4 regions of the Variovorax sp. 01T432 genome follow, and region 1 is predicted to be linked to each of the others. Evidence: predicted binding sites of a transcription regulator. Region 1 holds the regulator's gene; each other region holds the start of a gene.
What was found. The regulator FNR, encoded in region 1, switches genes on or off when oxygen is low (the NO sensors DNR and NnrR bind a similar motif). The targets are predictions, from matches to a motif close to TTGATNNNNATCAA.

Region 1 (3,194 bases):
TCTGGCTGTAGGTGGCGCCCACGCGGCCGATGGCCGAGACGCCGATGGCGACCAGGTCGCAGTCGGGGTGCGTGCTGTAGCCCTGGAAGTTGCGATGCAGCCGGCCCTGCCGCTTGGCGACGGCGAGCGGGTCGTCGGGCAGCGCGAAGTGGTCCATGCCGATGTAGACATAGCCGGCCGCCGTGAAGGCCGCGATCGAGCGCGAGAGCATGCCGAGCTTCACCGCCGCCTCCGGCAGGTCTTCGGCCGCGATGCGCCGCTGCGGCTTGAAGCGCTCTGGCAGATGGGCGTAGGCATAGAGCGCGATGCGGTCCGGACGCAACTCGCAGATCTGCGCCAGCGTGCGGTCGAAGGAGGCCGTGCTCTGGCGCGGCAGTCCGTAGATGAGATCGACGTTGATCGAGGAGAAGCCCAGCCGCCGGGAGGCCGCCACCAGGTCGAACACCTGCTGCGCGGGCTGGATGCGGTGGACGGCCTTCTGGACCTCCGGATCGAAATCCTGCACGCCGAAACTCAGGCGGTTGAATCCAAGCTCCGCCAGCACCGCGAGGCGATCGGCGTCCACGGTGCGCGGATCGATCTCGATCGCGTACTCGCCCTCCGGCGACAGCGTGAAGGCGGACCGAAGAAGCGCCATGAGCTCGCGCAGCTCCGCGTCTTCCAGGAAAGTCGGCGTGCCGCCCCCCAGGTGCAGCTGGCTGACGACGGCGCCCCGGCCGAGCTGCTCCACCTGAAGCTCCACTTCGCGCGCGAGGTAGTTCAGGTACTCGCGCGCCTTGCCGCGCTGGCGGGTCACGATCTTGTTGCAGCCGCAGTAGTAGCAGAGCGACTCGCAGAACGGGATGTGCACATAAACCGACAGCGGGCGGACCCGCGCGCCGGCCGTGCAGCGCAGTCTCAGGGCGTGGGCATAGTCCTGCGCGGTGAACGCCTCCACGAAGCGGTCGGCGGTGGGATAGGAGGTATAGCGCGGGCCGGGCACGTCGAGGCGCCGCAGCATGGCGGGCGACGGCAGCGGCGAGGACGGCGCGGGAATGGCGATGACTGGCGCTGGAAGCATGAAGAGGCTCTGGACACTGGAAATGGCCCACTATGGCGCCGGCATGCCCCGCGATCCTTGACGTGCGTCAATCCTCCCTCAGGTGCGCGCTTGGACAATCGCGCAAACCACGACCAAGTCAATGAAAACCGAACATATCAAGGTCGCCTGCTCGAACTGCAACCTGCGCGACCTCTGCATGCCGAGCGGCCTGAGCCCGGACGAATTGCAGCGCATCGACAACCTCGTCGCCACGCGGCGCAAGGTCGCGCGGCGCGAGACCCTGTTTCGCAACGGCGAGCGCTTCACCTCCCTCTACGCGATCCGCACCGGCGTCTTCAAGACCCGCGTGACCAGCGAGGACGGGCGCGACCAGGTCACGGGCTTCCAGATGGCCGGCGAGATCATCGGGCTGGACGGCATCGTCAACGACCGCCACAGCTGCGACGCCGTCGCGCTGGAGGACGCCGAGGTCTGCGTGATGCCCTTCGATCGCATCGAGACGCTGTCGCGCGAAGTCCCCACGCTGCAGCGCCATGTGCACCAGGTCATGAGCCGCGAGATCGTGCGCGAGCACGGCGTGATGCTGCTGCTGGGCAGCATGCGGGCCGAAGAGCGGCTGGCCGCCTTCCTGCTGAACCTCGTGCAGCGACTGCACGCGCGCGGATTCTCGCGCTCCGAACTCGTCCTGCGCATGACGCGCGAGGAGATCGGCAGCTATCTCGGGCTCAAGCTCGAGACCGTGAGCCGCGCGATGTCGAAGTTCGCGGAGGACGGCATCGTCGAAGTCCAGCACCGCAACCTGCGCATCGTGGACCCCGACGCCTTGCAGCGCATCGTCAATCCGGCGAACTGCTGAGCGGCGCTCAGGGCGCCAGGTCGGCCGCCGGCGTCGCCGCGTGGTTGCGCCCGGCCAGGGCGGGCATCAGCTTCTTGTCGGCCAGGGTCTTGTTGATCTCGATGCCCTGGCGGTAGTAGTCCGCCGCGATCACCGGATCGGGCATCTTCACGGCAATCCAGAGCGTCGTGAGGCCGGCGACGACGACGACCGCGGGGCCGCCGAATACCATCCAGACCAGTGGGTAGGACCACCAGGGTCCGCTCCTGGCCTGTGATTCTTCTGCGTCTTTCATCTCTTCTCCTTTTGTGACTCAGCGAGGCACCATGAAGGTGGCCTTCTCCGACACGCGCGCGCGGCCGTCGGCCGAGCGCACATCGAAATACACGTTGTGGGAACCGGCCGGCGTGCTGCCATAGGGCAGCTGCAGGCGCACCGCGACCCAGCGCGATTGGGCGGCACCGACCTCCACCGGCCCGGCCGGCGAGACGTTCAGGCCCGGGAGGCCGCTGGCCTCGATGCTGTAGCGTTGCGGCTTCTCGGTCGCATTCATGATCTGGAGCCGGTAGACGTTCTCGAGCGCGCCGCCCTCGACGATGCGGGCGAGCGAGCCGCGGTCGCGCACCACGTCCACCTTGAGCGGCGTGCGCACCACCAGGCTCGTGAGCAGGCTGATGCACAGCACGGCCAGCAGGCTCGTATAGATCAGCACGCGCGGGCGCAGCACGCGGCGCAGCACCTGCCTGGGCGTCCAGTGGCCGGCCATGCCGTTCTGCGTGGCATAGCGGATCAGGCCGCGCGGTGTCGCCATCTTGTCCATCACCGTGTTGCAGGCGTCGACGCAAAGACCGCAGCCGATGCACTCATACTGCAGCCCCTTGCGGATGTCGATGCCGGTCGGGCAGACCTGCACGCACAGGTCGCAGTCGATGCAGTCGCCCAGGCCCTGGGCCCGGGCGTCGGTGCCCTTGGCGTGGACACCGCGAGGTTCGCCGCGCTCGGCGTCGTAGCTGACGATCAGCGTGTCGCGGTCGAACATGGCGCTCTGGAAGCGGGCATAGGGGCACATGTACTTGCAGACCTGCTCGCGCATGAAGCCCGCATTGCCGTAGGTGGCGAAGCCGTAGAAGAAGACCCAGAAGACTTCCCAGGAACCCATGCGCGTCTGCAGGAATTCCATGCCCAGATCGCGGATCGGCGTGAAGTAGCCGACGAAGGTGAAGCCGGTCCACATCGCGATGCCCAGCCACACCAGATGCTTGAACCACTTCTTGACCAGCTTCTCCACCGAGAATTCCCCCTCGTCCAGCCGCATGC
Region 2 (3,194 bases), on a different contig from region 1:
CCTGCGCGACGCCGCGTACACGGCATCGGTCGCGCTGGCGCGCGAGAAGGGGCCCTTTCCGCTCTTCGATGCCGGGCTCTATCTCTCGCCGGGTACTTTCGCCAGCCGTCTGGAGCCGGAGTTGCAGGCGCAGATCCGCGCGCACGGCATCCGCAACAGCCACCTGGTCTCGATCGCGCCGACCGGCACCGTGAGCCTGGCCTTCGCCGACAACGCGTCGAACGGCATCGAACCTGCCTTCGCATGGACCTACCGCAGGAAGAAGCGCGAAGCCGACGGCAGCACCAGCGCCTACGATGTCGAGGACCACGCCTGGCGGCTCTACCGCTTCCTGGGCGGGGACGTCGAACGGTTGCCGGACTATTTCGTCTCCGCCCTGTCCATGCCCGCCTCCGGCCACCTGGCGATGATGGAGGCCGTGCAGCCCTTCGTCGACACCGCCATCTCCAAGACGGTGAACGTGCCGGCCGACTTTCCCTACGATGATTTCAAGGGGCTCTACCTGCAGGCCTGGCATGCCGGGCTGAAGGGCATCGCCACCTACCGGCCCAACACCATCCTCGGCTCGGTGCTGGACGTCGCGCCCGCCGAGGCTTCGGCGCCGGACCCCATGCGCGCGATGATCCAGAGCCGCCCGACCGGCGCGCTCGGCGCGGTCGCGGAGAAGATCGAATACTGGACCCAGCAAGGCCGCCAGACGCTCTATCTGGTCGTGTCCTTCCTGCCGCTGGCCGACGGACGCGAGCGGGCCATCGAGTTCTTCATGCCCGTGGGCCAGAGCGGCGAATCGCAGCAATGGATCACCGCGAGCATGCGGCTGCTGTCGCTCGCAGCGCGCGGTGGCTTCCTCGAACGCGCGCTGGCCGACATGCGCAAGGTCGCCTGGGACCGCGGGCCGGTGCGCCTGGGACACTACGTCAAGAGCGACGGCAGCCGGGTGCCGCTGTGGCACGACTCCGAAGTGAGCGCGATCGCCTACGCGGCGCAGAACCTGATTGCCAGGCGCACGGGCCCGGCCGGCGCGCAGCCGGAACCGGAGGCACCGGCTGCGGCCGCTGTCGCGCCGACATCGCTGTCGGGCGCCAAGTGTCCCGAGTGCGGCGCTCACGCCATGATCCGCAAGGATGGCTGCGACTTCTGCACGGCCTGCGGGCACATCGGAAGCTGTGGATGAGTTCGCGGCCCCGGCGCGCGGGGCGACAGCGGACCTTGATATGGATCACGGCAGGGGGACGCGATCCGGCCTAAGGTCGCGTCAATCACCTCACGGGGTCACCCTGCCGAGCCATGTCGCCTGAACATTCGCCCAAACCCCTCGTCTATTCCTGCTCCGGCTGTTCCAGCGCCGCGCAGCTGGCCAATTACGTCGCCGTGCGCCTCGACCGCCAGGGCGATGCCGAGATGTCATGCATCGCCGGCGTGGGCGGGGATGTTCCCCACCTCCTGCGTATCGCGCGGAGCGGCAGGCCCATCGTTGCGCTCGACGGATGTCCGCTGAACTGCGTGAAGAACAGCCTCGCGCGGCACGGCATCACACCCTGGCGGCACTACCAGTTGCACCAGTTCGGCGTACGCAAGCGCCAGCACGAAGACTTCGACGCGACGCAGGCGCTTGAGGTGCTGCGCAAGGTCGAGCACGACCTGGCCGCCTTGCCCCTGCTTCCCGCCGGCTAGCGCCAATGCAGCGCCAGGATCATCCATGAAGTCCCCCGTGTCCACCGCCTTCGTCGACGTCCTGCGCGGCGTCCCCGTCGGGCTCCTGCTCGGGCTGAATACGCTGGTGGTCTCCTTGCTGCTGGTGCTCCCGGCGCTGGTCAAGCTGCTCGTCCCCATCGAGCGCGTCCGCGCCGCCTGCGACCGGATCCTGAACGCGCTGGCGGCGGCCTGGGTGTCGGTGAACAACGCCTGGATCGCCTCCGCCTGCCCGACACCGTGGCAGATCCACGGGGTCAAGGGACTGAACCCGCGCGGTTGGTACCTGGTCTCGTGCAACCATCAGAGCTGGGTCGACATCCTGGTGCTGCAGCGTGCGCTGCACGGACGCGTCCCCTTCCTCAAGTTCTTCCTCAAGCGCGAACTCCTCTGGGTGCCCGTGATCGGATTGGCCTGGTGGGCGCTCGACTTCCCCTTCATGAAGCGCGGTGTCGGCCGCGGCGCGCGGCGCGGCGACCTGGCCAGCACGCGCGAGGCCTGTGAAAAATTCAAGCGCGTGCCCACCGCGGTCATCAATTTCGTCGAAGGCACGCGCTTCACCGCCGGCAAGCACGCCTCGCAGAACAGCCGCTACCGCCACCTGCTCGAACCGAAGATCGGGGGCCTCGGCGTGGCGCTGGCCACCATGGGCGAGCAGTTCGAGGCGATGCTCGACGTGACCATCGTCTATCCACGGGGCACGCCCACCTTCTGGGACCTGCTGTGCGGCCGGGTGCAGGCGGTGACGGTCGATGTGCGCAAGCGCGCCATTCCGCCCGGCGTCCTGGGTGGCGATCTGCTGAGCGACAAGGCCCACCGGGAGCGCATTCGCGCGTGGATCGACTCCCAATGGGCGGCCAAGGACCAGCTGATCCATCGGCTGCTCGGCGAAGCCCACGCCGCGCGCGGATAGACAGCGAACCGCGTGTACCAGGGCGAACGATTCAACAGCATCACCCACCTCGTGGGCGCCGGGCTGGCATCGGCCGGCGCCGCATGGCTGGTGATCCGGGCCAGTGGCGCGGGCGATCCATGGAAGGTGATGGGCTTCAGCATCTACGGCGCGATGCTGGTCGCGCTCTACCTCGCCTCCACGCTCTACCACAGCCTCAAGGGCAGGGCCAAGGATGTCCTGCGCAAGTTCGACCACTGCACCATCTACCTGCTGATCGCCGGCACCTACACGCCCTTTGCGCTGGTGTCGTTGCGGGGCCCCTGGGGCTGGTCGCTGCTGGGTACCGTGTGGGGCCTGGCGGTGGTCGGCATCGTGCAGGAGCTGTGGCTGGGCAGGGGCGCGCGTGTGCTCTCCCTCGTGATCTACCTGCTGATGGGCTGGCTCGCGCTGGCGGCGGTCTCGCCGCTCTGGCGAGCGCTCACGCCGGCGGGCTTTGCCTGGCTTGCCGCGGGCGGCATCTGCTACACGGCGGGCATCGCCTTCTACGCCACCGATCACCGGCTGCGCCATGGCCACGGCTTGTGGCACCTGTGCGTGCTGGCGGGCA
Region 3 (3,194 bases), on a different contig from region 1:
ATCGCCCGCGCCCAGGTGACCGAGGAGCTCGGTCATCAGCTCGCGGCCGGTGCAGGCGGCCATCGGCTTGTTCACATGGTTGCCCGGCTTGTCGATGAACAGGCCGTAGCCCCAGAGCGCCTGGACGTCGTCGGGCTGCCCGATGAAATGGGGCTGGTGCGGCAGCACGATCGACAGCAGCCAGTTCGAATCGGTGAAGGTGATGAGGCCGCCTTCGCCGGGCACGTTGCCCGTGAAGTCGCGCACCATCGTGAAGAGCGCCGGATCCTTGAGCGTCGTCGTGAAGGACAGCCACTTGGAATCGTCGACATGGTCGGCGAAGGCGCCCGGCCGGCCGAGCGCGGGCCGGCCCGTGGCGATCTTCTCCCACAAGCTCCAGGCGCCGCCCTCGCGCTTGTCATGGAGTACCGGCGCCGCATCCATGCCGCCGATCGAGGCGCCCTCGGTCATCGAACCCAGCGTGGCGATGACGACATCCCGGGCGCCGACGGCCACTTCGCCTTGCTCGCCTTGCCGGTCATGGGCGATGGCTTCGACGAAGGTCCCGCCCGCCCGTTCGACGAAGCGGATATCCGTCACCCGGGTGCCCAGACGGAACTCGACGCCGCGCTCTTCCAGCCACTTCCGCAGCGGCAGGACCAGCGAGTCGTACTGGTTGTAGACCGTGCGCATGATGCCGTGCAGCTCATTGAAGCCGGCCACCATGTGGGTGAAGCGCACGAGGTAGCGCTTGAGCTCGATCGCACTGTGCCACGGCTGGAAGGCAAGGGTCGTGCACCACATGAACCAGAAGTCGGTACTGAAGAAGGCCGCGTCGAAGTGGTCGGAGATCCGGCTCGCACCGAGCAGGGCTTCGGGCTCGATCGCAAGCTTCTCGATGATGAGAATGTGCATCTCGCTCAGGCCGAATTCAGGCGCATCGATCCTCCGGCCGCCGCGCACGAGCCGCGATTTCGAACCCGTCTTGATGAGCTCGTTCCACTGAAAGATTTCCTGCGTGACGGTCTGCCTGCCATCGAGCGCCGGCACCGAGGAGAACAGATCGTAGGTGCAGAGGTACTTGCTCTCGATCATCCGGCCGCCGCGGACCATGTAGCCCTTCTCGGCGTCTCCGGAGCCATCCAGGCTACCGCCCAACCGGTCGAGTTCTTCGTAGATGCTGATGTTGCGGCCCGGAAGATCCCCATCACGAATGAGGATGGCCGCGGCGGCGAGCGAGGCGATGCCGCCGCCGATGAGATGGGCCTTGACGGTGCTTCGATCGGGCTTCGACATCGGCTTGCACTCCTGTTGCGAGCCGCGACTCTAACCACGCCGGCGCGCGTGGCATTGATGCAGATCAAGCGTTCAGTGGCGACCGGATCGGGGCCGCCGGGATTCAGCTCACTCCCACTCGATCGTCGCCGGCGGCTTGCTGCTCACGTCGTAGGTCACGCGGTTGATCCCGCGCACCTCGTTGATGATCCGCCCCGACACCTTCTTGAGCAGCGCATAGGGCAACTCGGCCCAGTCCGCCGTCATGAAGTCGCTGGTCTGCACCGCGCGCAGCGCCACGACGTAGTCGTAGGTGCGGCCGTCGCCCATCACGCCCACGCTCTTGACCGGCAGGAAGACGGCGAAGGCCTGGCTGGTGAGTTCGTACCAGTTCTTGCCGGTCGCGTCGTCCTTGAAGTTGCGCAGCTCCTCGATGAAGATCGCATCGGCGCGGCGCAGCAGGTCGGCGTATTCCTTCTTCACTTCGCCCAGGATGCGCACCCCCAGGCCCGGGCCCGGGAAGGGATGGCGGTACACCATCTCGGGCGGCAGGCCGAGCGCCACGCCGAGTTCGCGGACTTCGTCCTTGAACAGGTCGCGCAAGGGTTCGAGCAACTTCAGGCCCAGCTGCTCCGGCAAGCCGCCGACGTTGTGGTGGCTCTTGATGGTGACGGCCTTCTTGCTCTTCGCGCCGCCGGACTCGATCACGTCGGGGTAGATGGTGCCCTGGGCGAGCCACTTGGCACCCTTGGCGCCGGCGCTGGTCAGCTTGGCCGCCTCCTGCTTGAACACGGTGACGAACTCGCCGCCGATGATCTTGCGCTTGGCTTCCGGGTCGCTCACGCCCGCCAGTTTGCCGAGGAACAATTCGCTCGCATCGACACGAATCACCTTCGCGTGCAGTTGGCCGACGAACATGTCCATCACCATGTCGCCTTCGTTCAGGCGCAGCAGCCCGTGATCGACGAACACGCAGGTGAGCTGGTCACCGATCGCGCGGTGGATCAGCGCGGCGGCCACCGATGAATCGACACCGCCCGACAGGCCGAGAATGACCTCCTCGTCGCCCACCTGCCGGCGGATCGCCTCGACGGCTTCGGCAACGTGGTCGCGCATCACCCAGTCGGGCCTGACGCCGCAGATGCCCAGCACGAAGCGCTCGAGAATCGCCTTGCCCTGCTGCGTGTGCGTGACTTCGGGGTGGAACTGCACCGCGTAGAAGCGCCGGTGCTCGTCGGCCATGCCGGCGATCGGGCAACTCTCGGTGGAGGCCATCAGCTTGAAGCCCGGAGGCAGCTCGGTGACCTTGTCGCCGTGGCTCATCCAGACATTGAGCATGCCGTGGCCGTCATCGGTCGTGAAATCGGCGATGTCCCGCAGCAGCTCGGTGTGGCCGCGCGCCCGCACCGCCGCGAAGCCGAACTCGCGCTTGTGGCCGCCTTCGACCTTGCCGCCCAGCTGGTGCGCCATGGTCTGCATGCCGTAGCAGATGCCCAGCACCGGCACGCCGAGCTCGAACACGGCCTGCGGGGCCTTGTCCGTCGTCTCTTCGTACACGCTCGCGTGGCTGCCGGACAGGATGACGCCCTTGAGGCTGCCGTCCTTGGCGTACTCGCGCACCCACTCGTCGGTGACATCGCAGGGATGGACCTCGGAGAGCACATGCGCCTCACGCACGCGCCGCGCGATCAGTTGGGTGACTTGCGAGCCGAAATCGAGAATCAGGATCTTTTGATGTTGCATGAGATGCCGATCACTCCGCGCGGTAGTTCGGCGCTTCCTTGGTGATCTGCACGTCGTGCACGTGGCTCTCGCGGATGCCGGCCGTGGTGATCTCGACGAACTCGGCCTTGTTCTTCATGTCCTCGATGGTGGCGCAGCCGCAGTAGCCCATGCTGGCGCGCAGGCCGCCGGCCATCTGGTAGATGATGGAGACCATC
Region 4 (3,194 bases), on a different contig from region 1:
GTTCGCAAGCGCCGAACCGGTCGCGTCGCTGCTGCCGTCGGCCTACGACTACGCCGACACTCGCGAACATCGCGAAGGCATCGATGCCTTCATCTCCAAGCGCGCGCCCGTCTTCTGAGACAACCATGACCGTCACCACCAACGCCAATCTCTTCGCCGCGCTGCGCGCGGCTTTTCCCTCCCACCTGGAGAGCATCGCCGTCGAGACCGACGACGGTCTGTACTACTCGTGGGAGGACCTGGAGCGCGCGAGCGCGATGATGGCCAACCTGCTCGACAGCCTCGGCCTGGAGAAGGGCGCACGCGTCGCGGTGCAGGTGGAGAAGTCGGTCGAGGCCATGATCCTGTATCTCGCGACCCTGCGCGCCGGCTATGTGTTCCTTCCGCTCAACACCGCCTACCGCGGCGCCGAGATCGAGTACTTCATCGGCAATGCCGAGCCGGCGGTGGTGGTCTGCAGCAGTGCCAACGCCGCGTGGGTGGCGCCCATTGCCGCCGCGGCGGGCACGCGGCACGTCTTCACGCTCGACGACAACCGCACCGGCACGCTGCTCGCCATGGCCGCCCGATGCAGCGACCGCCACACCGTCGCGCAGAAGACGGGCGACGACCTCGCCGCCATCCTCTACACCAGCGGGACCACCGGCCGCAGCAAGGGCGCGATGCTCACGCACCGCAACCTGCTGTCCAACGCCCAGGTGCTGAAGGACTACTGGGGCTGGCGAACCGCGGAGCGCGGCGGCGACGTGCTGATCCATGCGCTGCCGATCTTTCACGTGCACGGGCTCTTCGTCGCGATTCATGGGGCGTTGATCAGCGGCAGCCGGATGATCTGGTTCAACAGGTTCGATGCCAAGCGGGTGGTCGCGCGCCTGCCCGATGCGACCGTGTTCATGGGCGTGCCCACGCTCTACGTGCGCATGCTGGCCGAGCCCGGCCTGACGCGCGACGCCTGCAGCGGCATGCGCCTGTTCGTCGCCGGCTCGGCGCCGCTGCTGATCGAGACCTTCAATGAGTGGCGGGAACGCACCGGCCACACCATTCTCGAGCGCTACGGCATGAGCGAGACGGCCATGCTCACCTCCAACCCCTACAGCGCCGTGCAGGGCCAGCGCCGGGGCGGCACGGTGGGCTTTCCGCTGCCGGGCGTGCGGCTGCGCGTCTGCAATGACGCGGGTGAGCCTTGCCAGCCCGGCGAGGTCGGCCACATCCAGGTGAGCGGCCCGAACGTGTTCGTGGGCTACTGGCGCATGCCGAAGAAGACGAAGGAAGAGTTCACGGCCGACGGCTACTTCAAGACGGGCGACGTGGGCTCGATCGACCGGCTGGGCTACGTCACCATCGTCGGGCGCAGCAAGGACATGATCATCAGCGGCGGATTCAACGTCTATCCGGCCGAGATCGAGGGCTTCATCAACGAAATGGCCGGCGTGGCCGAAAGCGCGGTCGTCGGCGTGCCGCATGCCGACTTCGGCGAGGTCGGCGTCGCGGTCGTGACCGCGAAGGCCGGCGCGTCGCTCGACGGCGACGCGATCATCGCCGAGCTCAAGAGCAAGCTCGCCAACTTCAAGATCCCCAAGCGATGCTTCGTCGTGCCCGAGCTGCCGCGCAACGCCATGGGGAAGGTGCAGAAGGCGCTGCTGCGCGAGCAGTACAAGGGCTTGTTCACGGCCTCCTAGACACCCCGTCGCACCGGACCTTGCCTCTGCTCGAATTGGAGCGTCCGTTCCCCGCGATTGAGCTGCGTCAATCGCCGCCGCGGCCCGCCTCGTTATCGTTCACGCACGGCCGCAGAGGCCAAGCCGGGAGACGGGCATGTGGGACAGCATCGTGATCGGGTCGGGCATCGGCGGGCTGGCCGCCGCCGCCGAATTGGCCAGGCGCGGGCGCCGTGTCCTGGTCCTGGAGCAGCACGGCGTCCCCGGCGGGCTGACCCAGACCTTCCGGCGCGGCGACTGGGAATTCGCCCCGGGCGTGCACTACATCGGCGGTGTCGGCCCCGATCCCGGTCCGGGAGGGCAGTTCGGGCGGCTGCTGGCCTGGCTCACCGGTGGGGCCCTGCGGTTCAGCCCCTGTGCCAACCCCTACGACGTCATCCGCCTCCCGGGCTTCGAATTCGGCATCCCGCATCCGGAAAGCGCCTATCGCGACGCGCTGCTGGCGCATTTCCCCGGGGAGCGCGAGAACGTGCTCGCGTGGTTCGAGGCCTGCGACGAAGCGCGCGGCAGTGCCTTCACGGTGTTCGCCCTGCATGCCGCTCCCGCGCTGCTGGGCTGGGCCGTGCGTCAATGGCATGGAACCGCGGCCGAGCGCTGGGCGCGCCGGACCCTGGCGGAAGAGCTGGCGCACATCCGCGACCGCAAGTTGCGCGCGGTGCTGGGAGCGCGCTGGGCCGACTACGGTGCGCCGCCGGCGCAGGCTCCGTTCCTGGAGCATGCCCTGGTCACAGGGTCTTACGATGCCGGCGCGTGGTACCCGGTGGGCGGCCCGGGCCGGTTCGCGGCCACCCTGGTGCCGGCGATCGAGGCCGCGGGCGGAGAGCTGCGACTCGGGTGCGACGTCAGGCACATCGTTTCCGGGGGCGGTCGGGTTCGTGGCGTCGAGTACCTGTCGCACGGGCGGCCGGTGCGCGAGGAGTCCCCCGTCGTCGTCTCGGCCATGGGCGTGGCGAACACCGTGGCCTGTCTTGCGCCCGGCGATGCCGCCGCCTGGCAGGACACCGTGCGCGGCCTGCACCCGGGACTCTCCTGTGTCTGCCTGTACCTGGGACTGGAGGGCGACATCGCGGCGGCCGGCGCCGGCACCGCCAATCACTGGATCTACGACAGCGAGGACATCGAAGCGGTCTGGACGCGGCCGGGCGAGGAGGATGCGCCAGCGCTGTTCGTGACCTTCCCCTCCCTGAAGGACCCCGAATACCGCGGCAAGCCGACGGCCGAGGTCGTCGCGGTGCTGGCTGCCGACATCTTCGCCCCGTGGCTCGGCGCGGCGCAGGCCGAGCGCCCCCAGAACTACCGCGAATTCAAGGCCGCCATCGAGCAGCGGCTGCTGCGCCAGTTCGCTCGCCACTTCCCGGCCCTGCAGCCCATGCTGCGCTTCCATGAACTGGCCACGCCCGTCACGCAGCAGCACTATGTCCGCGCGCAGCAGGGCGCGATGTACGGCATCGAGATGAGCGCCGATCGCCTCACCAG

Region 2: the regulator FNR is predicted to act here: its motif matches at 1,210-1,223, upstream of AC1DNF_RS06440 (putative zinc-binding protein).
Region 3: the regulator FNR is predicted to act here: its motif matches at 1,330-1,343, upstream of AC1DNF_RS13970 (oleate hydratase).
Region 4: the regulator FNR is predicted to act here: its motif matches at 1,737-1,750, upstream of AC1DNF_RS10195 (phytoene desaturase family protein).

Annotation. Positions count from the first base shown of each region.
Region 1 covers NZ_JBFTPS010000084.1:10,886-14,079, forward strand. The annotation lists gene hemN (oxygen-independent coproporphyrinogen III oxidase) at 1-1,060, opposite strand, end outside; gene fnr (fumarate/nitrate reduction transcriptional regulator Fnr) at 1,158-1,898, shown strand; gene AC1DNF_RS33665 (FixH family protein) at 1,906-2,172, opposite strand; gene ccoG (cytochrome c oxidase accessory protein CcoG) at 2,191-3,194, opposite strand, start outside.
Region 2 covers NZ_JBFTPS010000005.1:292,721-295,914, forward strand. The annotation lists gene AC1DNF_RS06435 (adenosylcobalamin-dependent ribonucleoside-diphosphate reductase) at 1-1,174, shown strand, start outside; gene AC1DNF_RS06440 (putative zinc-binding protein) at 1,288-1,674, shown strand; gene AC1DNF_RS06445 (acyltransferase) at 1,700-2,605, shown strand; gene trhA (PAQR family membrane homeostasis protein TrhA) at 2,618-3,194, shown strand, end outside.
Region 3 covers NZ_JBFTPS010000015.1:56,071-59,264, reverse strand. The annotation lists gene AC1DNF_RS13970 (oleate hydratase) at 1-1,275, opposite strand, end outside; gene guaA (glutamine-hydrolyzing GMP synthase) at 1,384-2,997, opposite strand; gene guaB (IMP dehydrogenase) at 3,008-3,194, opposite strand, start outside.
Region 4 covers NZ_JBFTPS010000009.1:154,979-158,172, reverse strand. The annotation lists gene AC1DNF_RS10205 (enoyl-CoA hydratase/isomerase family protein) at 1-118, shown strand, start outside; gene AC1DNF_RS10200 (malonate--CoA ligase) at 126-1,679, shown strand; gene AC1DNF_RS10195 (phytoene desaturase family protein) at 1,816-3,194, shown strand, end outside.